DNA from 3 places in the Exiguobacterium sp. FD-YE-25-4 genome. Region 1 is predicted to be linked to each of the others. Evidence: riboswitches for the same ligand, from Rfam matches in the RefSeq annotation. Region 1 holds a riboswitch; each other region holds the start of a gene.
What was found. Region 1 has a riboswitch for S-adenosylmethionine ahead of msrA (peptide-methionine (S)-S-oxide reductase MsrA). Riboswitches for the same ligand answer to the same signal wherever they lie in the genome.
Positions count from the first base shown of each region.

Region 1 (9,791 bases):
GTGATCGGGATTCGTCTCATTCTACCCACTCCTAAATCGTAATCGTTACTTTTTAGATGATGACGGGTCGGTGACGTCTTGTCAAGAAAAAACACGCCCGTTTCCGGACGTGTTCTCCTGCTTATTCTTCTAACGCCTTGCGTTCGGCCTCTGAGCGTGGATAGGCGTTCGCCTGCCACTCGGCTCGATAAATCGAGTCGAGCTGGGTCAGACCGACCTCATCCGCGTCCTTATCGGCATCCACACTCGGCGTCTCATCCCACCGCGGATTCAAATACGTATGATCGTCTTCCCGGTTCGCTTCCAACAGCTTTTGAATCCCGACCCGGGCGACCGCCGCGAGCGCCAAACCGATTCCCGCACGAACGAGCAATCGTTTTACCATCTTCGTACCTCCTTATCGACCAAACCGATAGAGCGGCATCCCTTTCACATCTGTATCAATTTTAAAGACCGAACCTGCGTCCGGATGGGCCTCGAGCGCCGCGTCATCCATTCCTTCGCGCGCCGTCGTGATGGCAAGTTGTTTCAAGTCATCACCGACGAAACAGCATGACGTGACGTTCGGGGCCGGCACGAGCACCTCGAGCACTTTTTCACCCGTCTTCGGGTTCCAGCGCGAGACGCGTCCGCCCGCAAAGTGGGCAATCCATAAAAAGCCGTCTTCATCGGATGTCATACCGTCCGGGAATCCTTCCTCATCTTTGAAATCGATGACGACTTCCCCATCCCCGAGTGTTCCTGTTTTCAAGTCGAACGGGTATTTGCGGACCGTCTCGGTCGGTGTATCGATATGGTAGAACGTCGAGTGGTCCGGAGACCATGTCAGACCGTTTGACAGCGTCAATTCACTGAGCATGACCTCGGTCGTGCCGTCACGGTTCAAGCGATAGAGCGTCGCCTCGTTCTCCTCGTCGTTGAGATGAAGCGTCCCGGCAAAGATTCGTCCGTACGGGTCGGCCTTTCCGTCGTTGAAGCGAAGATCCCCTTCCGGGTCATCGAGTTCGACGAGTTTATCGAGTCGCTTCGATCCCTCGTCCCATTCATAAATGCCATCTTTCAAGCCGACGACGACGCCGTCTGTCACTTTCGGGACCGCAAACCCGATCTGTTGTCCCATATCGAACGATGACAGCTCATCTTCCTTTTCGTCGTACCACCAAAGTGTGTGTCCTTCGATGTCGACCCAATAGAACCGTTTCAGTTCAGCATCCCAACACGGGCCTTCCCCAAGTGTATTTCTGACTCGAATCCATAACGCAGCGTTTACTGTCTCCATTGAATTGCCTCCACTCTCTACATTGATTTCAACTGACTATTCCCTGAGCAGACAAGGTCTATTCAAGATTTTTCAAAATCGTTCCGCAGAGTTGGGGGCGATGTCCGTCTTTCCTTCACCGGAGCGGCTCTATGAAAAAAAAAAAAACTCCTTGAATCATTCGATTCAAGGAGTCCACTTATTTCGCACCTTCGACGTTCATATGTTTACTGCGCAACTGGCCGCATGCCGCATCGATGTCAGTCCCGTGCTCAAGGCGGACACCGGTGTTGATGCCACGCTTCTTCAAGACATCATAGAACGCCATGATGTCCTCCGAGGTACTGCGCTCGTATTGGATATGCTCGTTGACCGGGTTATACGGGATCAAGTTGACGTACGACTTGTCCTTAATATCGTCGATGAGCGCCGCCAATTCCTCGGCGTGCTCCGGTAAATCGTTCACTTTCGACAGGAGAATATATTCGAACGTGATTCGTTTGTTCGTCTTCTCGACGTAATACCGGATGGCCGGCATGAGCTTGTCGAGCGGGAACGCCCGGTTGATTTTCATGATTTGCGTCCGCAGCGCGTCGTTCGGCGCATGGAGCGACAGCGCCAAGTTGATGCGCAAATCGAGGTCCGCGAACTTGTAAATCTTGTCGGCGAGTCCGCTCGTCGAGACGTTGATTTTACGCGGCGCGATCGCGAGACCGCGCTCGTCCTTGACGACACGCAGGAAGTCGACCAAGTTGTCAAAGTTATCGAACGGTTCGCCGATCCCCATGACGACGATATGGCTGACCCGGGCCCCTTCGCCGACTTCGTCCAAGTAGTGTTGAACGGTCATGATTTGTTCGACGACTTCGCCCGCCGTCAAATCACGTGTCTTCTTCAAGAGACCGCTCGCACAGAAGCTGCAGCCGATATTGCACCCGACCTGCGTCGTCACACAGACCGAACGGCCGTACTTATGTCGCATGAGCACAGTCTCGATATAGTGCCCGTCGTGTAGTTTAAGTAAAAATTTGACCGTCCCGTCGCCCGCCTCTTGTTTGACGAACAGGTCTTGCGTCGAGATGACGTATTCGGCGGCGATCGCCTCACGCACCTCGGCCCGTACCGAGATGTCCTCGATTTGTTTCACTCGGTCGATGTAGAGCGAGTCCCAAATTTGTCTCGCATGGAAGGCGCTGTATCCCCAAGAGACACACGCTTCTGTCAGCTGATCGAACGTCAGCCCGTATATAGATGGTTTCATTGCTATCTGTCCTTTCTTCAATCCGCATACGTACCATTGTAGCGGACGTGGACGACGGGTGCAACGTTCTTATAACGGTGGAACGGGACGCGAAATATGCCGCTCGAACGCATACGCCAGACGGATCAAGTCACGTTCGGCATAACTCGTCCCGGTGAACGACAGGCCGAACGGCGCCCCGCTCGCTTTCAAGCGATATGGGATCGTGATGGTCGGATGCCCGGCTTTTGCCGCCATGTCATAGTTCAAATCGTGAGGCAAGACGAGCGCGTGCAACTGCTGTTCGTTTAATAGGCGGTCGAGTCCGTCCGTCTTGGCGTCACGCACGTCATCGAGCCGGCGCGTCAAATAGGCCGCCTCGATGAGACGTCCCGACAATCTTTCCGCTTTCTCGAACGTCTTTTGTCCGTGCGGGATCGTCTCAGGATGTCTGTTGTTCCAGTCCATCAAATCCGACAACGTCTCGTACGGGAGCGTCGTCGTGGCCAGGTACGCCTCGATCCCGAGTTTGAACTCGTGGTACAAAATATCGCCTTGGTCGAGTGTATCATGGGCGGGCAGTTCGACTTCGACAAGGTCGATGCCGCTCTGTTTCAACAGCTCGGTCGTCTCACCGTATAATGCTTGTTCTTCTGCTGATAAATCAGCTTTGACGATCCCGACACGCATCCCGACCGCTTGGCGCTCGTCGAGGCACGTCCGATACGGCGGGCCGGCCGGGAGGTTGAGTGTCGCCGGGTCCGCCGGGTCTTCCCCTACCATCGCCTCAAGTGCCCTTACCGCGTCTTCGAGCGTTCGTGCCATCGGTCCCGCCGTGTCTTGCGACCGCGAAATCGGGATGATGCCACTCCGACTGATGAGGCCGACGGTCGGTTTGATGCCGACGATGCCATTGTGCACGCTCGGATGGATGATGGAGCCGCTCGTCTCGCTACCGACAGCGAGCAGTGTCAGGTTCGCTGCGACCGCAGAGGCCGAACCTGAGCTCGAACCTCCGACATCGAGCTTATCCCCATATGGATTGAGCGTCTGCCCACCGACACCGCTCCAGCCGTTCGGCATGCCCTCGGTCAAAAAGTTGGCCCATTCGGACAAGTTCGCTTTCCCGAGGATGATGGCCCCGCTCGCTCGCAGGTTTTGGACGAGATGGGCGTCCCGGCCTGCGAAGTGATGTTCGAGGGCGACGGCCCCGGCCGTCGTCTTCATGAGTCCGGCTGTCTCGACATTGTCTTTGATCAAGACAGGGATGCCGAGTAGCGGCAAGCGTAACCCGCGACGAAACGCCCGGTCAGCCGACTCGGCCTCGAACAACGCGTCCGGGTTCACTTGAATGACCGCCTTCAGTTTGTCGTTGAACTGGGCGATCCGGGTCAAATAGTAGGCCGTCACGTCACGTGCCGTAAACGTTCCTTCTTTATATCCGCGATGGGCAGATTCGATATCGAGTTCCATAAAATCAAATGTGTCAGTCATATTGATTCCTCCTTTGGTCACTCGATGGTATTCGCTATCGACATTTGATTTCCTGTTTTCGTTCGCCAACGAATGTGTAACTTGGTACACTGAAAGAAAAGGGAGGTTACTATGAACCGTTCGTACGTACTCGTCTTATTGTCCGTCTTTGCCTTGTTCTTCTTACAGTTATATGCCGGGGACGCCCCGTATACGCTACCGCTCTCCATCGTGCTCGTCATCCTGATCCTCGGTGCCACCTTGCTCCAACTACGGCGCAAGCCAAACCGTTGACGCCGCTTCAAATCTGATGGTATGATGCTGTCACCAACTACATATCGATATCTTGAGTGAACGAGAGACCTGGCTCTATGACTTCACAGCAACCTGCTACGGCAAGGTGCTACTACCAGCAAGGCGATTGCCTTGGCCGATATGACAGAGCGCTCATGTCGATGACATGGGCGCTTTTTTTGGGAATGAAGATGAGGGGGACAAGATAATGGAGAAAGCAACATTCGCAGGCGGCTGCTTTTGGTGCATGGTGACGCCGTTCGAGGAACAACCCGGCATCGAGTCGATCGTATCAGGTTATACGGGAGGTCACGTCGACGATCCGACGTATGAACAAGTGAAGACAGGGACGACCGGACACTATGAGGTCGTCGAGATCACGTTCGACCCGACGCTGTTCGCTTATGAGCGACTGCTCGAACTGTATTGGATTCAGACCGATCCGACCGATGACGGCGGTCAATTCCAAGACCGAGGCAGTCAATATGCGCCGGCCATCTTCTATCATACGGAAGAACAACGTGTGAAAGCAGAGCAGAGTCGCGACGCGCTCGCGGCGAGCGGACGTTTCCAACAGCCGATCGTCACGAAGATTTTACCGGCCGACACGTTCTATCCGGCCGAGGAGTACCATCAAGACTTCCATAAAAAAAATCCGGCCCACTATAAAGAGGACCGGAAAAAATCTGGGCGTGACGCATTCATCGAACAAGCCTGGTAAGCGAAAGACGGGTCGTCTGACCCGTCTTTTAGCTTTTAGCGATTCCGAGCATGAATCCGGCCACGACGATGAGGCCGATACCCATAAAGACGAAGACACGTTCTTTCGTCGTCTTCTCTTCTTTTAATAGATAGATCCCGCCGAGCGTCGCCACGACGACGTTCAATTGCGACAAGGCGAATGACGTCGCGATTCCGACTTCACCGCTCGACACGAACAGCCCGAAGTTCCCGATCCCCCAGGCGATCCCGGCCAAGATGTTTTTGAACGTCTTCGGATCGAACTTCTTCACATCTTTCTCACGCAGGCTGAACAACAGCGCCGCGACGAACATCCCGACCGACTGTGGCAAGATCGCCGTGATCCCGTCGACCTCGAAATAGTTCGTCAGGACGGCGTACGTCACGTAACCGATACTCGACACGAGCAGAACGAGCAAGCCTTTCTTCAAGGCGCCGCTGCTGTCGCCGTCTTTGTTCTGCTGATACGACGTCAACGCAGCCCCAATCACGATGAGAACGAGCGCCGAAAATCCGAGCCATAGTTCGGTCGTCGTTTTCCAGTCTCCGAGGACGATGACACCGAACAACGATGTACCGAGAAGCTGCATGCCGGTGCTGATCGGCATCGCCTTCGAGACACTTAAAATTTGAAACGATTGGAACTGTAAATATTGTCCGAGTGCCCAAAACGCGCCGGAGATGAATCCGGTCACGATTGCGAGCGTCGTGAACCCGGGATTGAACACGAGTGCGATAATGACCGCCATCACCATCGCCCCGATTGTCGTCCCGATCAACTGTTGAATCGGCTTCCCGCCGACCTTTGAGACGATGAGCGGGATGCTCCCCCACATCAAGGCAGGTAAGAGTGCGAGTAAAATCATTTCCATACATGACACCTGCTTTCGTAATATAACATCATTTGTGATTTTCCCACGTTCAGTGCTGATTAAACTTTGTTCAAAAAAATTAAAAATAGCCATTGCCAAATGTTTTACTAGGATGATATAATAATTTTCGAACGGGGCATTAGCTCAGCTGGGAGAGCGCCACGCTGGCAGCGTGGAGGTCAGCGGTTCGAGCCCGCTATGCTCCATTATTGAAGTCACCACTCATTCGAGGGGTGACTTTTTTGCGTCGCCGCTCGGTTTAACTCATCCGCTAGCGGGTAATGATTGTAAGACATCATTATTCTAAAGGGGGACTTATCATGGACCGAGCCTCTGTCGAAGAGACCATTTTAGCCGTCATCGACTGTATGCGGGCAAGCAATCATTGTTTCTCAAAATGCTTACAAGAAGAAGACTTGTTGATGGTCGCCGAGTGTATCCGGCTGACGAAAGAATGTTCGGAAGTGTGTGCACTCGCCTTGAACGCGCTCGAGACCGATTCGGCTTTCACCAAACCGATTGGTGCACTCTGCGCCCAGGTGTGTGACACGTGCGCCGTCGAATGTGGCCGCCACTTGCACGACCATTGCCAACGCTGTGCCGAAGCATGTCTCCGCTGTGCCGAAGCATGCCGCAACCTCGTGGCCGCATAATCGCTTTTTAGTCTAACGATATGTTAGACTTTTTTTATACTTGTTTTTACGAGAAAGGGATCAATTATGCCACATTCAATTCTTGCCATCGACGTCGAGACGGCGAACCGCGATAGTCGCAGCATCTGCTCTGTCGGCTGGAGCCTGCTCGTCGACGGTGAAATCATCGAAACGAACCAACTGCTCGTCAATCCGGAGGAAGACTTCGATGCCGGCAATATCCGGGTCCACGGCATCCGGCCAAGCGATGTCTGGGACGCCCCAGCGTTACCCGAGGTGCTCGAACAGCTCTATCCGACGCTGCGGGATGTCGATCTCGTCATGGCACACAACGCTTCGTTCGATATGGGCGCGTTCAAGAAAGCGATCGCCAAATACGATTTATATACGTTTCCGACGATCGAGTACGGCTGTACCGTCAAGTTGTCGAGAAAACTGTATCCAGGTCTGCCGAATCACAAGCTGAACACGATGGCGGAATATTTGAACGTCCCGTTCATCCACCACGATGCGGCTGAAGATGCTCGCGTCTGTGCCCTGCTCATGCGCGACATGATGCAGAAGACCGGGATCCATGATCCGCGTGAACTGCACCGGTACACATCGGTCAAGCTCGGAAAACTCGCTTATTGAACGATATGCATGCCAGACAGGCCAAGACACACGTCTTGGCCTGTTAGCGTTTAAAGATCCATTTTTTCTGGACATAATAACTGACGACGAACAAGAAGCTGTCGACGAACACTTTGATCCACACCTCACCGTCGCGGATGACATAGAACAGCGCATAGACGAGACCGGCCGACAGCGCCATCTGCAATCCGACGAGACCGAAGTATTTCGGCATCGCCCGCTTCGCCTTCGAATGGAACACAATTTTCCGATTGACGAAATAATTGAACAGCGATGACAGGATACGGGCCACGACCGTCGCAATCAAGACGTGCGTCGTCTCGAACCACGGATTCAACAAATAGACGAACAAGGCATAGAACCCGATGTCTAACAGAAATGATGCGACCGATGATAATGAATAGGCCAAAAACATGCGATAGATAAGAATCGAGTCGATCACCGGCCGGAAATGGGACGAGGCGTTTTCTGCCACATAGACGGTTTGAATTGGTGTCTGATGAATCGGAACTTGCAATCGTTTCGTGAACGTCAACATGTTCATCTCGAACTCATAACGGTTCCCCGGCACATCAAGCAATTGTTCTGCATACCGCAGCGGAATCGCCCGGAGGCCGGTTTGGGTGTCCTTCAGACGAAGACCGCTGCCGAGCAACATGACGCCGCGCGTCATCTGATTTCCGAATCGGCTCCGGAACGGGATATCGGACCCTGAAAAGTCGCGGCAGCCCATAATCAAATGATGAGGCCAACGTATGCCTTCTTCATACAGCTTCAAGACGTCGGCCGGCAGATGTTGCCCATCCGCATCGACCGTGATGACCCCGTTCGTTCTAGGGAAATGCTGAACGACATGTCGAATCCCGGTTTTCAACGCCGCACCCTTCCCTTGATTCCGGGTATGCTCGAGCACCGTGACCCATTTTCCGACCTCGTCAAAAATCGGACGGGACGTCTCGGCACTCCCATCGTTCACGACGAACAGATGGACGAACCCTTCTTCTTTCAACTCCCGGACCAGTGTGACGAGCGCTTGATCGGGATTATATGCTGGGATTAATATGACGTAATCATCAAGACGTTCCACGGAATGCATTTGCATCGCCACCCCTCCTTCCCTCCTTCTATACCCAAGTGAGTGAAAAGTGATTCCTCGAACCGCCTCAAACAAAAAACACGATGTCCGAGGACACCGTGTGGTCGATCAACCGATGAAGATGAAGTAAGACGACGCGAAATAGACGAGGACGACGAGAACGGACGGCAAGACGTAGCGGAACTTCGACGTGACATCTTTTCGAAGGACACTGTACATGACCAAGACCGACAAGATCGTGATCCCGATCGCCGTCACCAAGTGTGACGTGGACACATCCGCCAAAATCGAACCGCCTCGGTAGAAGACATCCGACATCGCGATGATGAGCATATTGAAGATGTTACTCCCCAAAATCGAACCGAACGCCAAGTTGACGTTACCAAGCTTCAAGGCGACGAAGACGGCGACCGCTTCTGGGAGCGACGTCGAGGCCGCGATCAAGAAACTGCCGACAAAGCTCGAACCGAGTCCGGTCACGACGGCGATTTGGTCACCTAACACTGAAAGCGCCGTTCCGGCCGCCATGATGACGAGTGCGGCGATGATGAAGCCGATGACCGCGCGCTTGATCGGAATTGAGTCGGTGACGCTGACACCGACTTCTTGCTCGACTTCCCGTTCTGTCGTAGGTTCTTTTGGACGTTGTCCGATATAGTAAATCCCAACCGCGTACAACCCTGCAATCAATAAGGCATCGATCCCGATCCCGAGAATCGTGAAGTCGATGCGGATGACGAGTGCGAGCATCGTCACGAGCGTCAACATCAAACCGAGACTCGCCGTGTAGAGGTGATCCCGACTTGCTTCGTTAAATAGACGCTTCTGACGATAATACAAGTCAAACATCGCCAAGATAAAGATGTTGAACAAGTTCGAGCCGAGCATGTTCCCGATGGCGATGTCCGGGTTATTGATCATGACGGCCGATACGCTCGTCGTCACTTCCGGAAGCGATGTCGCTCCGGCAAGCAACACGGTCCCGACGAGCATGCCGCTCATCGTCGACTTCTCGCTGATGACGTCGGCATACGTCGATAATTTGATGGCAGCATACACGGTGAGTGCTGCGGCCAAGATGAAGTAAATAAATACCATTTTCTGTGTCTCCCCTTTTTCAAAAAATCAAAAAAGACCTTTTTATGGACGCCGAAGAAGCATCCATAAAAAGGTCTCGCGGACTTGGATCAGAAGCTCGATGGACCGAGTGCGTTGCACCGTAGTGACGATCCATCGACCACATTCGTGGTCGCTACTCCCCTTCTTATGTTCACGATGAATATATCACGTTTAAGGTCACTTGACAATCATTTCACTCAAGCCACGCGACGATCTCGTCCGACTGCAATGCCATTCGATACGATAATTCATCGATCGCTTGGAGTGCCGGGAGCGACAAGCGTTCCCACAGTCCAGCTTCTTTCAATTGAGCCGACAAGGCGTCGAGCTCGAGTTGATTGACCTCGGTCCCGTGACGATACCCTTCGCGCATCGTCTCGTTCAGCTCGAAAGCGGTCTGACAAAGCGTCGT
Region 1 covers NZ_CM168041.1:1,591,949-1,601,739, forward strand. The annotation lists gene AC13H5_RS08235 (GTP-binding protein) at 1-20, opposite strand, end outside; gene AC13H5_RS08240 (hypothetical protein) at 122-385, opposite strand; gene AC13H5_RS08245 (SMP-30/gluconolactonase/LRE family protein) at 398-1,279, opposite strand; gene rlmN (dual-specificity RNA methyltransferase RlmN) at 1,458-2,519, opposite strand; gene AC13H5_RS08255 (amidase family protein) at 2,589-3,992, opposite strand; gene AC13H5_RS08260 (hypothetical protein) at 4,104-4,265, shown strand; SAM riboswitch class I at 4,310-4,410, shown strand; gene msrA (peptide-methionine (S)-S-oxide reductase MsrA) at 4,474-4,986, shown strand; gene AC13H5_RS08270 (GRP family sugar transporter) at 5,015-5,878, opposite strand; tRNA gene AC13H5_RS08275 (tRNA-Ala) at 6,012-6,084, shown strand; gene AC13H5_RS08280 (four-helix bundle copper-binding protein) at 6,199-6,531, shown strand; gene AC13H5_RS08285 (3'-5' exonuclease) at 6,598-7,164, shown strand; gene AC13H5_RS08290 (bifunctional glycosyltransferase family 2/GtrA family protein) at 7,208-8,266, opposite strand; gene AC13H5_RS08295 (sodium:calcium antiporter) at 8,369-9,358, opposite strand; gene AC13H5_RS08300 (HD domain-containing protein) at 9,573-9,791, opposite strand, start outside.

Region 2 (9,791 bases), 1.3 Mb from region 1:
TGAACATACCCGCCATCGAGCCGTTGCCGTTCATCTTGATCGCGCTCCTTGTCATCATTTTTCAAATGGACTCCATCGAACGGAAAGGCGTCTACTTCACGTTTTCGGAAAGTATCGTCCTCATCATTTTCTTGTTTTTTGATTTCGAGACGGCGCTTTTCGTCAATCAGATTGGTCTCCTCGTCTTCCAGTTCGTAAACTTGAAACCGCGCGTCGCGCTTCGACGCTTCCGCTTCACGTATCCTTGGAACGCCATCACGTCTTTCTTGGAGATTGCCATCCCAGCCGGTGTTTACTTGGCACTTGGTGGTGTGACCGGTCTCGGCTTCTATTCTCAAGACTCGTTCCTGCCGCTCGCCGGTTTGATTCTGGCCATCATCTTGAACACGGTCGTGCAAAAGTATCAAGTCGGTTGGTGGTTCCGCGTCGACATCCCGGTCCGCGATTTTCTGAGCATCGCGTTTTATACGTATATCGTCAGTCTCGTCTTCATTTTGGCGGCCTCGTTGTTCCGGGAGACGAATTTACTCGTCGTCAGCAGCATCGCTGCCGCGTTGACGTTCTTCATCAAGCGGCTCATCATCCAAAAAGGCCGGCAAGACGCCTTTAAATCGTTGATTGAACAGTATGATGAGGCAAAAGAAGCCGTGTCGTTATCGCAGAGCGAGGCGCAAGCCATCGAAGTGTTTCTCAGTCAATGTGAGCGGCTCAATCACTATGACGAAGGGTTCGTCGAGTTTAAACTGTTCGACCGTACCCTGTACTTTGATTTGAAGACGCGTCAGCCGATTGACCGTCACATCGTGTTCGATTTGCTCGATCACGCTTATCCGAACGAAGCCTCGGTCGAATATGAGATGCGCTTCGAATGGGACGCACCACTGTCGAACGAATTTGACGACGACTATCATAGTTTCATCTCGGTTCGGTCCGAGGAGATCGAAGGGATTCGCACGTGGCTCGTCATGACGGGTGAACACGTCTATGGGTATCCCTCGACCATCCAACGTGAAATCGTCAAACTTCTCAAGTCGTTCAACCGGACGATCAGCCGTTGCCATGAGCGCGACCGTCTTTACACGGAAAGTCGGACCGACAGCTTGACGCTGCTCGCGAATGCACGCGCGTTTTACGAATACGGGATTCAACAAATCTCGGACGGTTCGATGTATCCGATTTCGGTCGCGATGCTCGACATCGACTTTTTCAAAAAAATCAACGATTTGCACGGACATCAAGTCGGGGACAGTGTGCTCCAAGAGTTTGGACGGCGGATTCGCCAGGCACTCCGCACCGAAGATTTTGCCGCCCGTTACGGCGGTGAAGAGTTCATCTTGCTCTTAAACCGTTGTGATGTTGAGGCCGCCGTCGAGATCGCCGAGCGCATCCGCCAACAAATCGAGAACAAACCGTTCCACGTCGACGGAATCGATATCCCCGTCACCGCTTCGATCGGTGTCGACACGATTCAGGCGTTCGGTGACAAACGCCTCGACGATACGATCCGTAACGCTGACCGGGCCCTCTACGTCGGCGGGAAGTACGCCGGACGCAACCGCGTCGCCCATTACAATTTCTTAACGACCTGACTCACCCCCACGTTCACCGCGTGGGGGTTTGCTATTGACAAGCGGATTTGAAACAGGTACGTTAGGGAACGTGTCTTATAATTAAATATCACAACTTTTTTATCAAGAGAGACTGAGGGACTGGCCCAGTGACGTCTCGGCAGCGGGTAACCTGTGCCAAATCCAGCGAGCAGTCTGCTCGAAAGATGAAAAAAGTGTTTTCTTGTAGAGAGAGCCTTTTTTCAGAAGGCTCTCTTTTTATTTTATGAATGAGGTGAATCGATTGGAACAACCGACAGCTAACAAATGGGCACTATTGCCTTTGCTCGTCTTCCTCGTCTTCTTTATCGGGGCAGGCATCTACTATAACGACTTTTATAAATTCCCGGTCCTGATCGCGGCGTTGATCGCGGTCATCGTCGCGGCGATGATGACGAAAGGCAGCGTCACTCAGACGGTCGAGCGTGTCGCCCAAGGTGCGGGGAACCCCGGCATTTTGATCATGGTCTTCATCTTCTTGCTCGCCGGAGCGTTCTCGAGTGTCGCCGAAGCAATCGGCGCAATCGACGCGACCGTCAATGCGGCGCTGACATTTTTACCGTCCTCGCTTCTACTGAGCGGTTTATTCGTCATCGCGGCTTTCATCTCGATGGCGATGGGAACGTCGACGGGCACGATTGCCGCCCTCGCCCCGATCGCGCTCGGTATCCACGAAGAAAGTGGCGTCAATATCGCCATCGCGGCGGCTGCCGTCGTCGGTGGTGCCATGTTCGGGGACAACTTGTCGTTCATCTCGGACACGACAATCGCTGCCGTCCGGACCCAGCGTACCAATATGCGTGACAAATTCCGAACCAACTTTTGGATTGTCCTCCCGGCCGCCCTTATCACAATCGTCCTCTTATCGGTGTTATCGAGTGGAGAATCGACTGTCGATGCAGCCGCGTTCGAATGGTATAAACTCATTCCATACCTCGCCGTCATCGCTCTCGCCTTGACCGGGTTGAACGTCATTCTCGTTTTGCTTGGCGGGATTGCCTTGACCGGCATCATCGGTTTGATCGATGGGAGTTTGGCTGTCACTTCATACGTCACGGCTATGGCAGACGGGATGATGGGTATGGCCGAGATTTCGCTCTTGACGCTCCTCATGGGCGGACTCGTCGGACTCATCTCGCATAACGGCGGGCTCACTTACTTGCGTGACGCGCTCACGTCGCGGATTCAAAAACGTGCCGGTGCCGAATGGAGCATCGCCGGGCTCGTCAGCGCGACGAACGTTGCGACGGCGAACAACACGATCTCGATTCTCGTGGCCGGTCCGCTCGCCGCCAATATCGCCGACACGTATGACATCGAGCGAAAGAAATCAGCGAGTGTGCTCGACATCTTCTCGTGTGGCGTCCAAGGCCTGTTGCCTTATGGGGCACAGCTGCTCATCGCCGCCGAATTGACGAATACGGCGTCACCAGCGCTCGTCCCGTATATGTTCTATCCATTCCTGCTCTTCATTTGCGGAGGGCTGGCCATCGTCTTTAACTTCCCGCGTTTCAAAAAGCGCGCCTGACCAAAACGACCCTTTGAAGCACTAGCTTCGAAGGGTCGTTTGACGTTTCGTTTCACGTTCACGTTGAAGTTGTTCGTTGCGTTTTTTGAAGGCGCGCCGCTTGAGCAATTCCTCGAGGCCACGGCTGATCGCCCAAAGAACAAACAGTAACAGTCCAAGCATCGATAAGCGGAACGGACTTTGAATAAACTCTTCCCACTGGTCACCAATGACCGAAAAAATCAAGACGACAAGCAGTTTCCCGAACCCCGCCGCCATGATGAATGTCCGAAGCGGCATTTGAATGAGGGCAAGTAAGTATGTGATCAAACTGACCGGGATGAACGGGAGCGAATATAAAAACCCAAGCGAGATCGGGCTCATATGGTTGATGCGTTCCAGCCAATATACCCCTTGTTTATGTTTTTCGAGCCACCGTGTCATCGGTTTACGGAATACGTAACGGACGGCTGTAAAGACAAGAATCGTCCCTAGTAAACTACCGACCCAAGACAATAACGTCCCGAGCAAGAACCCATACGTGGCCGCGTTCGCCGAAATGATGAGGACGAGCGGAAGAAATGGAAAGATCGCCTCAAGGAACGGCGCCCCTAGTCCTGCCCATGGGCCTCCCGGAAGCTCTTGCAGCCATTCAATCAGTTGGATAATCCATTGTTGGAGTGATGTGAGCATATCAGTTTCCACCTTCGACTTTCATTAATACCTTTTACCCGATTTCGCTCAGGAAGACGCATCCCCCTGCACGCCAGTAAAAAAAATAAAAAGTATTTGCGAAATTTCGCTGTGATATCTATCATATAATATGGACTTGTGGTTGCAGGCAAGTCCGCTCGTCGAACGACACAACCCAACGTTCGTTTTCCTGCAAAAAACTGAACACAGGGGAGTAATAACATGGAAACAAAACCAATGCGGGTCTTGCTGTACTATAAGTACGTCAACATCGAAGACCCAGAAACGCTCACACAAGAGCACCTCAAGTATTGTAAGGACCTTGGCATCAAAGGACGGATCTTGATTTCTTCCGAAGGAATCAACGGAACGTGCTCTGGGACTTGGGAACAGACCGAGCAATACATGAACGACTTGAAAGCGAACCCGCTTTTCAGCGATATCGAGTTCAAAATCGATGAAGTCGAAGAGCATGCGTTCAAAAAAATCTTTGTCCGTCATAAGAAAGAGCTTGTGACGTGGCGCTTTGATGGTGAGTTCGACGTTCCTAAACAGCACGGTGCGTACCTCGAACCGGCAGAATGGAAAGAGATGATGAATCGCGACGATGTCGTCATCCTCGATGTTCGTAACAACTACGAGTACGATCTTGGTCACTTTAAAAATGCGATCAAAATCGACGTAGAGGCTTCTCGTTACATGCCAGATTGGCTCGAAGAGAACAAGGACCTCTACGAAGGGAAAACCTTACTCACGTACTGTACCGGAGGCGTCCGTTGCGAGAAATTTACCGCATATATGCGTGACCAAGGTCACGACAACATTTTCCACCTAAAAGGCGGCGTCGCCATGTACGGCAAAGACGACGCCACGAAAGGCGAAAATTGGGAAGGCGAGCTCTACGTCTTTGACGAGCGCATCAACGTCCCAGTCAACACGGTCAATCCGTCGGTTGTTTCCGAGTGCATGCACTGTGGGACGAAGACGGTCCGTTACGTTAATTGTGCCAACCCGGTGTGTAATGCTCAACACTTCTGTTGTGAAGAGTGTGAACCGAAACAAATGCGTTCATGCTCGAAAGAGTGCCAGGAGCATCCACGTAACCGCTATATCATCGAGAATATCGCGGACAAACTTCAGGAGACTGAAGGCGTCGTCGGGTAACAAAAATCGACCGAGAAGCACTTCGAGCCTATGCTCGAGGTGCTTTTTTTGACAAAAACTTTACGTCTAGTGCCTGAAAGAATCGGGTATAGTGTAGATACCATTGTCAGACAGGAAGTGAATCGATTGCTCTTTAACGAACCTTTACTCGCCGCCTTGCTCGCGTGGTTCATCGCCCAAGCGGCCAAGCTCGTAACCGAACTCATTAAAACACGAGATTTTGAACTTGAAATCATGTTTGCCTCAGGTGGGATGCCAAGTTCCCACTCCTCGACCGTCGTCGCATTGACGACCGTGATCGGGCGTATCGAAGGGCTCGACTCCAGCATGTTCGCGCTCGCCCTGATTTTCGCGACGATCGTCATGTACGACGCGACCGGTGTCCGGCAAGCGGTCGGGTTCCAAGCCCGTTTGTTGAACGACTATTTCAAAGGCATCAAACATGAGACACCGATTTTAAATGAGTTGGTCGGTCACACCCCGTTCCAAGTCATCGTCGGTGCCCTGCTCGGTCTCGTCATCGGATTGTTTTTCCCGATTTAAGCTGAATTTTAGAGGCATGTCGCCCCTTCTTCTCAAAACACTTCCATCTTTTTGTGAACTTTCACAACAGAGACGGTATAGTGAGAGAGAGGAGGAATCGACATGCCTTTTTTGCAGAAATCTTATGAATCGCTCGATACACTCGCCGAAGCAATCGGACAAGCGATTCGGGCCCCAATCACGATTGAAAATCGCCACCACCAGTTGCTCGCCTACAGCACCCACCCCGACTCGACCGACCCGGCCCGCATCGCGACCATCATCGGCCGTCGTGTGCCGGAAGCGGTCATCGAGGACTTATGGGAAAGTGGAATCCTGCAAGAAGTGATCGACCGAGACGAACCGGTCGTCATCCCAGCCCGGGTGGCTGTCGGTTTAGGCGAACGTGCCGCTGTCGTTATCAAACAACAGGACGATGTGCTCGGTTATATTTGGAGCCTGGCCCGAACGACCCCGTTCTCGGAACAAGAGCTCACTGTGTTAAAAGAAGGCGCGAGCATCGCTAAAAAATTGCTCATGACCATCGCCATGCATGAGCGGCGCATCGATGCCGAGCTCGAGCGTTTCTTTTTAGAGGTGTTGGCCAGCCCCAATTTGTCGCCCGCTCATCGCGATCGTTTGAACGAACTCGCCCCGATTGCTGTCGCCAGCCGACTCACCATCATCGAGTGCGGCCAACCGATCACCCCACAGCTGGCGGAGCGATTGTTTTATGTTCTCGCGACCCAACAAGCGATCGAGGTCGTGTTGCACGCCATCGATGGTCAACAGCTACTCGTCTGGCATTATATGAAATCGGAGTTAGCCGAGGAAGAGACGGCACTTTTGCAGTGGGCCAATCGCTTCGAGACACAGCTCCGAGAGAAATTCACGGAAGTCGATCCACGTTTAGGCGTCAGCCGTCGTTTCTTTGAGAGCGACATGCTGTATGCCGCGATGGAAGAAGCACGACAGGTCACCTCGCTTCGTCGGAAGTTCCCCTATGAGCTTGCCGCGACGCACACGTTCGAACAAATCGGGATTTATCAGCTCGTCCCAGATCTCGCTCGCCGAATCGGGCTTCGGCTCGAAACGCATCCGACCATCGAGCGTTTGCAGGCATATGATGTCGCCCATCATACCGAGCTCGTCACGACGCTCGAGTGGTATTTCTATTTTGATGGGAACGTCAAACGCGTCGCCGCCCATCTTCACATCCATCCGAACACCGTGCTCTATCGGATTCGCCGCATCGAGGACCTGACGAATATTACGCAAGTCTCATTGCCCGAACGAGCCGCTGTTTACCTCGCCATCAAGGCAGGCCAATACCGACAAGATGATTGATGCCCGCTTTGTGATTTTTCACAAAGTGGGCATTGTCATTTTTAGAATCCATGCTAAAGACAGCGTTTTCGGATGGGTCTATACTAGAGGTGTGAACAAATTGTGTCAGTAGAGAGAAAGGGGAACTTTACATGAAAATCGGGGTATTGAAAGAAATCAAAAACAATGAAAACCGCGTCGCCTTGACGCCGATGGGTGCAGCCGTATTAACTGAGCTTGGACACGAGGTTCTCGTCGAGACGGAAGCCGGTGTCGGGAGCGGCTTCACGAACATGGAGTATGTCGATGCAGGGGCGACAATCGTCGACACAGCCGCAGACGTTTGGGGAAACGTCGAATTAGCGTTGAAAGTAAAAGAACCGCAACCGTCTGAATATCGTTATTTCCGTCCGGACTTGACGCTCTTCACCTACTTGCACTTGGCAGCCGAACCAGATCTCACGAAAGCACTCGTCGATTCAGGCGTGACGGCGATCGCTTACGAGACGGTTGAAATCGACCGCACGTTGCCGCTCCTCACACCGATGAGCGAAGTGGCTGGACGGATGGCCGCTCAAATCGGGGCCCAAATCCTTGAAAAACCGCACGGTGGAAAAGGGATTCTCTTGTCAGGCTTGCCTGGCGTACCACGTGCGAACGTCACCGTCATCGGGGGAGGTGTCGTCGGGATGAACGCAGCCCGCATCGCCATCGGCCTCGGTGCCAACGTCACAATCATGGACATCAGTCCAGCCCGTCTTCGCCAAATCGACGACCAATTCGGCAACACGATCAATACGCTCATCTCAAACAGCTACAATATCGCCAAACAAGTGGCTGACAGTGACCTCGTCATCGGTGCCGTCCTCATCCCAGGCGCGAAAGCACCGAAACTCGTCACAAAAGAAATGGTGCAACAGATGTCACCGGGGTCGGTCATCGTCGACGTCGCCATCGACCAAGGCGGGATTTGCGAGACGATCGACCATATTACGACGCATGACGCACCGACGTATGAGCGCTACGGCGTCCAACACTATGCCGTCGCCAACATGCCAGGTGCTGTCCCACGGACGTCGACGCTCGGTTTGACGAACGCGACGATGCCGTATATCGTCGAGTGCGCTCAAAAAGGGATTTTCCCGGCGCTTCGTGAAAACGCGGCGTTACTCAAAGGCTTGAACGTCATCGACGGGACAGTCACGTATGAGGCTGTCGCGCGTGACCTCGGCTACACGTTCGTGGCGCCTGCTGAAGCGGTCACAAAACAATTACAAGCGTAAGGACCAAACCGACAGAACTATTCTGTCGGTTTTTATGTCGTCACATCATCAAAAAACGCTCGAACCGGTTGGTTCGAGCGTTTTCGTGCTTATGCGTTTTCGACGGCGATATCCTCACCAATGATTTTGACTTCTGGTTCAAGCTCAATCTCGAACTTCGCCTTCACCGTCGCTTGGACGTGACGGATGAGCGAGATATATTCAGTCGCCGTCGCTTCATCGATATTGACGATGAATCCGGCGTGCTTGAGCGAGACCTCCGCCCCGCCAATCCGCTTCCCTTGCAGGCCGCAGTCTTGAATCAATTTACCGGCAAAGTAACCAGGCGGTCGTTTAAAGACGCTACCACACGATGGGTATTCAAGCGGTTGTTTCGACTCGCGCTTGTGCGTCAAGTCATCCATCACTTCTTTGATTGCCTCATAGCCGAGCGGCTCGAGTTCGAACGTCGCTTCGAGGACAATCAGCCCGTCTTTAGAAACTCGGCTCGTCCGATAATCGAGGTCGAGCTCTTCTTTCGTGAGCGTCATGAGTTCGCCTTCTGGTGACAAGACGACCGCGCTCGCGATGACGTCTTTCGTCTCTCCACCGTAGGCGCCTGCGTTCATGTAGACCGCGCCACCGACCGTCCCCGGGATGCCACAGGCGAATTCTAAGCCTGATAGTTCCTCGGTGAGCGCTTGGCGTGACACATCGATGATGGCCGCGCCGGCTTGGGCGATCAATTGATTCCCATCGCGACGAATCGTTTTCAACTCGTTCAAGTTCAAGACGATTCCGCGAAGGCCGCCGTCACGGACAATCAAGTTTGATCCAAACCCGAGAATCATGAACGGGACGCTCTCGCGATGAGCAAGTTCAAGCACGGCTTGTACTTCCTCGTACGTGTGCGGGGCCACGAAATAATCGGCCTTCCCGCCTAATTTTGTATACGTGTGTGCCGACAGTGGTTCGTCTTGGTTGACGCGATCGGCCGGAATGATAGTAAGTAGTTGGTCTAAAAAGCTCATGCGTTGCCTCAATCCTTTACGTTCTATTTTAAGCATGCCTCGGTTTGTCAAGAGAGAGGCAAACACGTCACTGAATGATTTCAGTACGAAACACAGTATACAAATCTTTGACAGGGGTGACAAGCAACGTTTTCTTTACAATGAAGCAATTAGTTTATAGCAATAATGATGTAGCTACTGCCACCACGATAGGAATTGTGAAATTATCCCAGTCCCGATACGAAATCGCTTCTGTCAACGTAGCGATAATGGAAATGATGAATCCATATGTTACCACTTGCCAAAGTGGAACATCATCCCACAAAAACAATAAAAAGAGGACAGCGTACGAACTGAGGAACATGGCCATGCTCCCTTGAAACGAGCGTTTCTGTCCGTATAAGTCGTACGTCACTGTACCATATTTACGTCCAATCAGAGCGGCCAACCCATCTCCCCACGCCAAAACGAGCGATCCGGCCAAAAAAGCGAGCGGCTCCGATTCGAAGAAAAAGTACAGGATGACGAGCAAGGCGATCGGATAATAGACGGTACCGAGTGATTTGCGCTCCGTCTGGTGGACCGGTGACGGACTCTTATAAAGAAGCAATGCGTTCGCAAACGTGAAGAAGACGAGCGGGACGGCTGCGACGTACCAAGTCTCCATTAACCAGACTGCAAGCAGCGACCAATGGCCGAC
Region 2 covers NZ_CM168041.1:317,187-326,977, reverse strand. The annotation lists gene AC13H5_RS01670 (GGDEF domain-containing protein) at 1-1,589, shown strand, start outside; SAM riboswitch class I at 1,686-1,781, shown strand; gene AC13H5_RS01665 (Na+/H+ antiporter NhaC family protein) at 1,834-3,135, shown strand; gene AC13H5_RS01660 (TVP38/TMEM64 family protein) at 3,157-3,807, opposite strand; gene trhO (oxygen-dependent tRNA uridine(34) hydroxylase TrhO) at 4,030-4,971, shown strand; gene AC13H5_RS01650 (divergent PAP2 family protein) at 5,089-5,514, shown strand; gene AC13H5_RS01645 (PucR family transcriptional regulator) at 5,617-6,840, shown strand; gene ald (alanine dehydrogenase) at 6,972-8,102, shown strand; gene murB (UDP-N-acetylmuramate dehydrogenase) at 8,192-9,112, opposite strand; gene AC13H5_RS01630 (diacylglycerol/polyprenol kinase family protein) at 9,267-9,791, opposite strand, start outside.
Region 2: it holds a riboswitch for S-adenosylmethionine, as region 1 does, so the genes downstream of both, AC13H5_RS01665 (Na+/H+ antiporter NhaC family protein) here and msrA (peptide-methionine (S)-S-oxide reductase MsrA) in region 1, are expected to answer to the same signal.

Region 3 (9,791 bases), 370 kb from region 1:
ATTGGGACGCGGAGGCGTTCTCGGTCGAAGACACGGCCCGGGCGATGGTCACGTTCGACAACGGAGCATCTTTGTTTTTAGACGCGAGTTTCATGGCCAATGTCGAGGCGGCGGACACGATGCGGGTCGAACTACGGGGCACGACGGGCGGGGCGTCGCTCTTTCCTCTCCAACTCCATACGGAAGAGCATGGCGCCTTATTCGATAAATCACCGGCCCATCTGACGCTCCAAGATCCGTACGCCAGTCAGATTCGCACGTTCCTCGAGGCTTGTCGGCACGAGCCATCGTACCTGCAAGCGGAACAGGCGGTGACGCTCCATACGATCATCGACCGCATCTACGCTCAGGCCTGATTGCTTTTCAATCATAAAAAACAGGGTATATAGTGTAGGTGTTACATATTTTCGAAGGAGGATGAAACATGCACAACTTTGAATACAAGAACCCGACGAAACTTATTTTCGGGACACATCAGATTGAAAAACTCGCGAGCGAGTTGAAGGCGCTTGACGCCAAGAAAGTGATGCTCGTCTATGGAGGCGGGAGCATCAAAAAGAACGGCACGTACGATGAAGTCGTGGCGGAACTGAACAACGCCTCGATCGATTTCGTCGACTTCTCAGGCGTCGAGCCGAACCCGCGCATCGAGACGGTACGTCGTGCCGTCAAACAAGCGCGTGAAGAAAACATCGACGCATTGCTCGCAGTCGGCGGCGGTTCGGTCATCGATTGCACGAAACTCATCTCGGCGGCCATCCCGTATGAAGGCGACGCTTGGGACATCGTGCTCCGTGACCACATCCCGACGGAAGCGGTCCCGTTCGGTACGGTGCTCACGCTCGCGGCGACCGGTTCTGAGATGAACTCAGGTTCGGTCATCACGAACTGGGAGACACAAGAGAAGTACGGCTGGGGTCACCCGCTCGTCTATCCGACGTTCTCGATCCTCGACCCACGTTACACGGTATCAGTGCCAAAAGACCAAACGATTTACGGCATCGTCGACATGATGAGCCACTGTTTCGAGCAGTACTTCCACCCGAACCATGCGCCGGTTCAAGAGCGGATGACGGAAGGCGTATTGAAAGCGGTCGTCGAATCGGCAACGAAACTCATCGCCGATTTAGAAAATGTCGACTTGCGCGCCATCATCTTGTTCTCAGGTACGATCGCCTTGAACGGTGTGCTCCAAATGGGTGCCTCGGGCGACTGGGCATCGCACAACATCGAACATGCGGTCTCGGCTGTCCATGACATCCCGCATGCAGGCGGACTCGCGATCCTGTTCCCGCGCTGGATGGAACATGTACTCGATGAAGACAATGCAGCACGTTTCGCACGCTTAGGCACAGAAGTGTTCAACGTCGAACCGGCTGACACAGATTTGGAAACGGCGAAGCGTACGATTGCAGCCGTTCGTGCCTTCTTCGATGAGCTCGGCGCGCCAAGCTCGCTCCGTGACTATGACATCGACGAGTCGACGTTCGACGCCATCTTGGATTCGGCGATGAAACGCGGGGCGTTCGGTCGCTTCCGCACACTCGAACGTGAAGACGTGGCAGCGATTCTTGAGTTGAGCAAATAAGGCGATTTGATGCCTATTTTGCAATAATGATTGAACGAATCCGACGTTTCCGTTTATGATGGGTCATGTATGGCTCTTCAAGGAGCGATTTAAAGGAGGAAATGACATGTCAACTGTACGTTTCGATTATTCAAACGCCCTGTCTTTCGTCGGGGAACATGAAGTCGATCAATTGCAAGAAACCGTGAAAGCAATGCATTCGGTCATCCATGACCGCAGCGGGGCAGGTAGCGATTTCCTTGGGTGGGTCGACCTCCCAACAAACTACGATACGGATGAGTTTGCCCGCATCAAAGCGGCCGCGGAACGAATCCGTGAGAACTCGGACGTCCTCGTCGTCGTCGGGATCGGTGGATCATACCTCGGCGCACGCGCGGCCATCGAGATGCTTCAACATTCATTCTTCAACGTATTGTCAAAAGAAGAGCGCAACGCGCCACAAGTCTTCTTCGCAGGTCACAACATCTCGTCTACTTATTTGACGGAGTTGCTCCAGGTGCTCGAAGGCAAAGACGTCTCGGTCAACGTCATCTCGAAATCGGGAACGACGACAGAGCCGGCGATCGCGTTCCGTGTCTTGAAACAATTCATGGAAGACAAGTATGGTCAAGACGGTGCTCGTGAGCGCATCTATGCGACGACAGACCGTGCCCGTGGCGCCTTGAAGACGCTTGCGGATGCGGAAGGCTACGAGACGTTCGTCATCCCGGATGACGTCGGAGGCCGCTTCTCGGTCCTCACACCGGTCGGACTCCTTCCGATCGCTGCGGCAGGCATCGACATCGATGCCCTCATGGAAGGTGCACGCGACGCACAAAACGCCTATTCGTCACCAGAGCTCTCTGAGAACGAGGCGTACCAATATGCGGTCGTCCGTAACGCCTTGTATGCGAAAGGCAAGTCGATCGAGTTGCTCGTCAACTACGAACCGGCCTTGCACTACGTGTCGGAGTGGTGGAAACAGCTTTACGGCGAATCAGAAGGAAAAGACAACAAAGGGATCTTCCCGGCGGCTGTCGACTTCTCAACTGACCTCCACTCGATGGGACAATACATCCAAGAAGGTCGTCGTGACTTGTTCGAGACGGTCATCCGTGTCACGAACGTCCGTCACGCGATGAACGTGCCAGAAGACGCGCAAGATCTCGACGGCTTGAACTTCCTCGCCGGCGAAACGATCCAATTCGTGAACGACAAAGCGGCTGAAGGAACACTCCTTGCCCACACGGACGGAGAGGTACCGAACCTCGTTGTCGAATTGCCAGAGATGACGCCGTACCACCTCGGTTACTTGTTCTACTTCTTCGAGAAGGCATGCGCGATGAGCGGATACATTCTCGGGGTGAACCCGTTCAACCAACCGGGCGTCGAAGCGTATAAAGCGAACATGTTCGCGTTGCTTGGAAAACCAGGTTACGAAGAACAAAAAGCTGAGCTTGAAAAGCGCTTGAACCAATAATTTCGAGTAGGTCCGCTCCGGCGGGCCTATTTTTTTGTTTGAAACTAGTGGAAGACAAGGTAAAGTGAGAGTAGACAGGGGAAAGAAAGGGATGGACTATGTTGACATTCACGGACTACTATCACAATAAAGTCGAGTTGAGCTTCGCGCACTATCCATTTTCGGATACGCCGCTCCACGTCTGGGTCGTCGCCCGCTATGAGAATCAATGGGTGCTGACGAAGCATAAGCAACGCGGACTCGAGTTCCCGGGTGGAAAAGTTGAGCCCGGCGAACATGAGGATGATGCCGCGATTCGGGAAGTGTATGAAGAGACGGGCGGTGTCGTGAAGACGCTGCACTATCTCGGACAATACCGCGTGCTCGGGCGCGGGGACACGGTCATCAAAAATATTTACTTTGCCGAGATCGAGCGCTTCGATGACCATCCGGCCGTCGATGAGACCGACGGCGCCGTGCTCATGAAAGAACTGCCAACGAATCTGCTCCGGAACAACCGGTACAGTTTCATGATGAAAGACCGGGTGCTCCCGGAAACGATGAAGGTGCTACATGAAAAACGAATGGTTTGACCGGATCGAGGTCCTCCCTCCATATGCCGGTTATGCGGTCCACCGTGGCTGGTACGCGACGCGCGATGGTGAGGATGTCGTCGCCTATACGATCACGCCGACGCGACCGAACGGGCACGTCCTGTTTTATTTGCGCGGCGGAACAGGACGCATCGGGGACGTGCGCTTGCCCCGGTTGATGCAGTTCGCGGCCAAAGGCTTCCACGTCGTGGCGCCTGTTTACCGTGGTAACCATGGGGGGAGCGGGAAAGAAGACTTCGGCGGGGCCGATTTAGAGGATGTCTTGTCTCTTTATGATCGCGTCCATCGAACGGACACGCTCATTCATGCCCTTGGCTTCTCGCGCGGAGGCATGATGGCGTTGTCGCTCGCCGCGGAGCGGCCGCTCACGTCCGTGACGTCATGGGCGGGTGTCACCAATTTGGAATGGACGTACGAAGAGCAACGCTCGATGCGGAAAATGCTCCGCCGTATGATCGGGGGTGACCCGGAAGCGGCTCGTGAGGCGTATGTGGAGCGTTCACCCCTCTACAAGGACTGGGAGGCCCCGACGTTATTGATTCACGGGACAGACGACGAGCAAGTGCGGCTCCGTCATGCGACAGCCGTGGCCGAACGGATGGGGGAGCGGGCCGAACTTTGGATCGTCCCGTTCGCTCATCAACTCCCGTTTTGGGAAAAGTGGAAGACGACCGATGAGGCGATGGACTGGATGTTAGCCGTCGCACCAAAAAAATGACTAGCGCCTAAACCAGGCGCTAGTCATTTTTTATTACACGATGATTGGGCCGGCTGCGACGACCGCCTCACTCGCTTTCGTGAATCGTTTGAAGTTGTCTTGGAACTTACAGGCGAGCGCTGCCGCCTCGGCGTCGTAGCGGGCCCCGTCTTTCCATGTGCCCCGTGGGTTGAGCACGTCGTCTGGCACCCCGTCGATGTGGCGTGGAATCTCGACGTTGAAGATGTCATGGCGCGTCGTCTCGACGTCACGCAATTTCCCGTTGACGGCCGCGTTCACCATCGCCCGTGTATAGGCGAGCTTCATCCGCGATCCTTCGCCGTATGCGCCGCCGGTCCAACCGGTATTGACGAGATAGACGTCGACGTCATGTTTCTCGATCAACGTGCCGAGCATGTCGGCGTAGCGTTCAGGTGCGAGCGGCAAGAACGGTGACCCGAAACATGTCGAGAAGGTCGCCTGAGGCTCCGTCACGCCGCGCTCCGTGCCGGCTAGCTTCGACGTATAGCCTGACAAGAAGTGATACATCGCCTGCTCCTTCGTCAATTTGCTGATTGGAGGCAGGACGCCGTATGCGTCGGCCGTCAAGAAGACGATCGTGTTCGGATGACCGGCTCGTGACGGAAGCATCGCGTTATCGATAAATTGAATCGGGTAGGCGGCCCGTGTGTTCTCAGTGAGTGAGATGTTCTTGTAGTCTGGTGCCCGTTCCTCGTCCAAGACGACGTTCTCAATCAACGAGCCAAATCGAATGGCATCGTAGATTTGAGGTTCGTTCTCACGCGACAAGTTGATCGTCTTCGCGTAGCAACCGCCTTCAATGTTGAAGACGCCGTCAGGAGACCAACCATGCTCGTCGTCCCCGATTAAATGACGTTCTGTGTCGGCCGATAGCGTCGTCTTTCCGGTACCCGATAGCCCGAAGAAGAGAGCCGTCTCGCCGGCGTCCGATACGTTCGCCGAGCAATGCATCGACAAGACATGCTGTTCCGGTAACAGGAAGTTCATGACTGAAAAAATCGATTTTTTAATTTCGCCGCCGTATTCTGTTCCCCCGATCAGAATGGTCCGTTTGGCGAATGAGACGAGAATGAACGTTTCGGAGTTCGTCCCGTCGACTTCCGGATCGGCCTTATAGCTCGGTGCATAGATGACCGTGAACGGATCAAAGGCACCTTGTGTCGGCCATTCGCGCAAGAACAACTGTTTCGCGAACAAGTTGTGCCACGCGTATTCTGTGATGGCCCGCACTGGAAGCGTATAATGCTCGTCAGCCCCGGCAGACGCCTCGAGATAATAGAGCTTGTCTTTCGTCTCGAGATGCGTGAGCACTTTATCGAGCAGTGCCGTGAACTTCTCTTCTGCGATCGGTTGGTTGACCGGACCCCAGTCTACTAAATGATTGCTGACTTCATCTTGCACGACGAATTTGTCTTTCGGTGACCGTCCTGTGAATTTACCTGTACTGACCGATAAAGCCCCGTCTTTCGTCAGTACGCCTTCCCCGTTGCGAATGGCTTCTTCCACCAATTCTGGAACCGTTAAGTTCCGCATCATGTCGGCACCTTTAATTAATTCTTCGATTTTCAGGAGCGTTGTCGCCATCCTGAATCCCACCTTTCCCCTAAATAGATGTGGATGAAATCCGCATACTTCCGCGTTTGATTAGTATGACGTTTTTATTATATGTGACATACTAATCAAAAACAAGCCTTTTTTACCCTTTAAAGTAAGCGCTTTCTTACACTGTCATTCTAACATATTCTGTACCAGGTCATAGTACAAAATCGAAAACCGACAAAAAAATGTTTGATATTTCACAAACATAACTATTGCGAGTTCGTGAAAAGTTTTACGAATTCAGTCGATACGCTTGACAGAACGGGGTGTCATTTATATGATGGTCTTCGTAACGGATACTCTTATTCTGAGCGGTGGAGGGAACAAGGCCCTACGAAGCCCAGCAACCGTCCGATTTGTCATTGTTATTCGGAAAAGGTGCTATCCTGAAGCGAAGCGCAAGCTTCGAACGATAAGAGGGTAAGGAAGAACGATTCAACCTTTCCCATTGAACATGGCGAAAGGTTTTTTTCATTACCGTCCCAAAGCAACGCGTAAGGGGAACGAGTACCGTCCACACATCACCCTTATTATAGGAGGTTTTTCGAAATGGCAAACTTGAACCGTCGACTTTTCACTTCGGAGTCCGTCACGGAAGGACATCCGGATAAAATTTGTGACCAAATCTCAGATGCGATTTTGGATGCGATTTTAGCTGAAGATCCAAACGCCCGCGTTGCGGCTGAGACATCTGTCACGACAGGTCTCGTGCTCGTAGCAGGTGAGATCACAACATCAACTTACGTGGATATCCCGAAAGTTGTTCGTGAAACAGTTCGTGAGATCGGCTACACACGTGCAAAATATGGTTTTGATGCAGAGACTTGTGCTGTCCTCACATCGATTGATGAGCAATCGGTAGACATCGCCCAAGGTGTCGACCAAGCGCTTGAAGCTCGTGAAGGACAAATGACTGAAGAAGAAATCGATGCGATCGGCGCTGGTGACCAAGGTCTCATGTTCGGTTACGCAACAAAAGAGACACCAGAACTCATGCCGCTCCCGATTTCACTCGCGCACAAATTGTCACGTCGTTTGGCAGAAGTTCGTAAGAACGGCACGCTCGCTTACCTTCGTCCTGATGGTAAGACACAAGTGACGGTCGAATACGACGAAGCGAACAACCCGGTTCGCATCGACACAATCGTCATCTCGACGCAACACGCCGAAGACATCACACTCGAACAAATCCAAGCTGATTTGAAAGAGCACGTCATCGACGCGGTCATCCCGTCTGAACTTATCGACGCGGATACAAAATACTTCATCAACCCGACTGGCCGTTTCGTCATCGGTGGACCACAAGGGGATGCAGGCCTTACAGGACGTAAAATCATCGTCGATACGTACGGTGGTTACGCTCGCCACGGCGGCGGCGCGTTCTCAGGTAAAGATCCAACCAAAGTTGACCGTTCAGCGGCGTACGCGGCTCGTTACGTAGCGAAAAACCTCGTTGCAGCGGGACTTGCTGACAAAGCAGAAGTTCAACTTGCTTACGCGATCGGCGTTGCCCACCCGGTATCGATCGCAGTCGACACGTTCGGCACAGGCAAATTGAGCGAGACTGAGCTCGTCGAACTCGTTCGCGAGAACTTCGACCTCCGTCCGGCCGGCATCATCAAGATGCTCGACCTTCGCCGTCCAATCTACAAGCAGACAGCAGCTTACGGCCACTTCGGTCGTACAGACGTTGAACTCCCATGGGAGCAAACGGATAAAGCGGCAGTGCTTGAAGAAGGCGCGAAACGCTTCGCATAAGACAGTAAAAACGACCTTTCTCAGCGAAAGGTCGTTTTTTTGTTAGGCTTGTGTTTTGTTGTCATTCGATGATTCGTTATTGCTTGATGACGTGTCGGATGAAGTTTCTTGCCCGAGCGCCGTATCTTTCGCATCGACGACTTTCTCGCCGATCGATTGAAGATCTGACTTCGCTTCTTGCGCCGTGCCGACGACTTTGTTCACGTCTTCTTTGACCGTGTCGACTTCACCAGCGACTTTCTCGTATACGTTTTGAACGTCAGTGGCAACTTCTTGGATGATTCCAGAAGCTGATTTCACTTGGTCGATGACTTGTGAGGCCTTTCCGGCTGGGTCTTGTTTGACTGTATCGACGAGACCGCCGACCGACGATTTCGCGCTCGAGAACGATTGTTTCGTGTTCTCACGGTTCGACGTGCTAAGTAAGGCGAGCAGACCGCCGACGAGGGCGCCGAGGAGCATCCCGGTCACGACGGTGATTTTAGGGCCACCTGCATTTGCTTGGTCAAACTGACGATTTGGATTGTTGGCTTGCTCTAGTTTTGGATCATGTTGTAGTTTCGGTTCCATAGTAACACTCCTTTTTGTAAGTTGGCATTGATACTCTTATACCCGAGTCAAAATGGAAAATAACGTCTTCCTTCATTTCGACATCAAAAAGTAATGAGCGGGCAGGATATTTTTTTGCTGATGGGGAATGATACTACTAGATTGGCCAAAAGGGGGATGCCGTTATGAAGATCAGGGAAGCCGTACCAGAAGATGCCGCCACCATCCGCGATATTGCGCTCGCAACGGTCAGTGAACAAGACGAGGTTCGTTCAAAAGTAATGGAACGGGCTTATCAGCAAGAAGAGATCGTCCGCGCCATCAGTTCAAGCGAGGAAGCGAAAGAGCAGTTGTTCATTGTCGGTGAAGCCGAAGGCGACGTCATCGGGTTCTATCATGCGATCGACCGCGGGGATACGTGGGAAGTGCTCCGGCTCTATCTTCATCCGACCCATCACCGACAAGGTCTCGGAACGGCCTTATTGTCTCATCTGCGCGAACGTAAAGTTCAACCAATCGAACTGTACGTCGAGAGTTCGAACGAGCAGGCGATCGCCTTTTTGAACCATGAGGCGTTCATCGAATTGAATCGGATTCAAGAGGAAGTGTACGACCAACCGATGGAACTGATTCATTTGCGCTATGACCCGAGCTAAGACCCTAGACGGATTTTCTGACAAACATCAGTCTCGGCTGATGTTTTTTGTTAGTATAAAAACATGGACATAATAAAATGAGGTGACAGTATGACATACGAAGAAGAATCACGAAAAGGGGTCATCGTGATCGTCTATCCGCTCCAGTTCACGTCACGCTTGAGCGAGGCGTTTTTAGGACGGTTACGTGACGAATATGAAGTTCTCGTCGTGACCGGACAGACGGTCGGCTTGACGGCGGAAGACCATAAGCTGTTAATCAAGAACACGCTACGCGAGGCGAGCCAGTACAAACTGCCGATTCACGTCATCGCCTTCAGTCTCGGGGCGTTGTTAACGAACCGATTGCTCCAGGAATACGATGTGCCGCTCGGCAGTTTGACGTATATCTCACCCTTGTTCGATTGGCATCCGTCCCGCCAAATCGGCGGATTGAAACAAGTCGTCGCGAGTGCGGTCGACCGTTTCCGTCCGGATTTGCCGCTCGGCATGATGACGTTCATGGGTGCAGGCGAAGAGTCCTCCCGCTTCGGTGAGATCACCTACGGGCAATACCGGGAAATCGAGGAAGAGATCGTCGAGCACCAAGAAGAGAAGAAACATTTGCCGCGCCTCCCACTCGCTTGCTTCTATGCGCCGGACGACCGCTTCGCCGATGTGAAGCTGACGCTCAACGTCTGTCGAAAAATCGGCGGCGATCAAGTGTACATCCGCCGGCTCGAAGGCTTCCCGCATTTCGGCTATGAACGACTGAACACGAAGTTCGCGGAGACGCTCATCACGTTTTATGAATTGATTCGAGAATGACAAAACAGGCGACTCGCTCGAGTCGCCTGTTTTCATGCACGTT
Region 3 covers NZ_CM168041.1:1,965,312-1,975,102, reverse strand. The annotation lists gene AC13H5_RS10205 (Gfo/Idh/MocA family protein) at 1-356, shown strand, start outside; gene AC13H5_RS10200 (iron-containing alcohol dehydrogenase) at 425-1,588, shown strand; gene AC13H5_RS10195 (glucose-6-phosphate isomerase) at 1,695-3,047, shown strand; gene ytkD (RNA deprotection pyrophosphohydrolase) at 3,146-3,619, shown strand; gene AC13H5_RS10185 (alpha/beta hydrolase family protein) at 3,600-4,358, shown strand; gene pckA (phosphoenolpyruvate carboxykinase (ATP)) at 4,392-5,963, opposite strand; SAM riboswitch class I at 6,278-6,397, shown strand; gene metK (methionine adenosyltransferase) at 6,528-7,736, shown strand; gene AC13H5_RS10170 (hypothetical protein) at 7,779-8,306, opposite strand; gene AC13H5_RS10165 (GNAT family N-acetyltransferase) at 8,471-8,941, shown strand; gene AC13H5_RS10160 (alpha/beta fold hydrolase) at 9,032-9,748, shown strand; gene mnmM (tRNA 5-(aminomethyl)-2-thiouridylate-methyltransferase MnmM) at 9,781-9,791, opposite strand, start outside.
Region 3: it holds a riboswitch for S-adenosylmethionine, as region 1 does, so the genes downstream of both, metK (methionine adenosyltransferase) here and msrA (peptide-methionine (S)-S-oxide reductase MsrA) in region 1, are expected to answer to the same signal.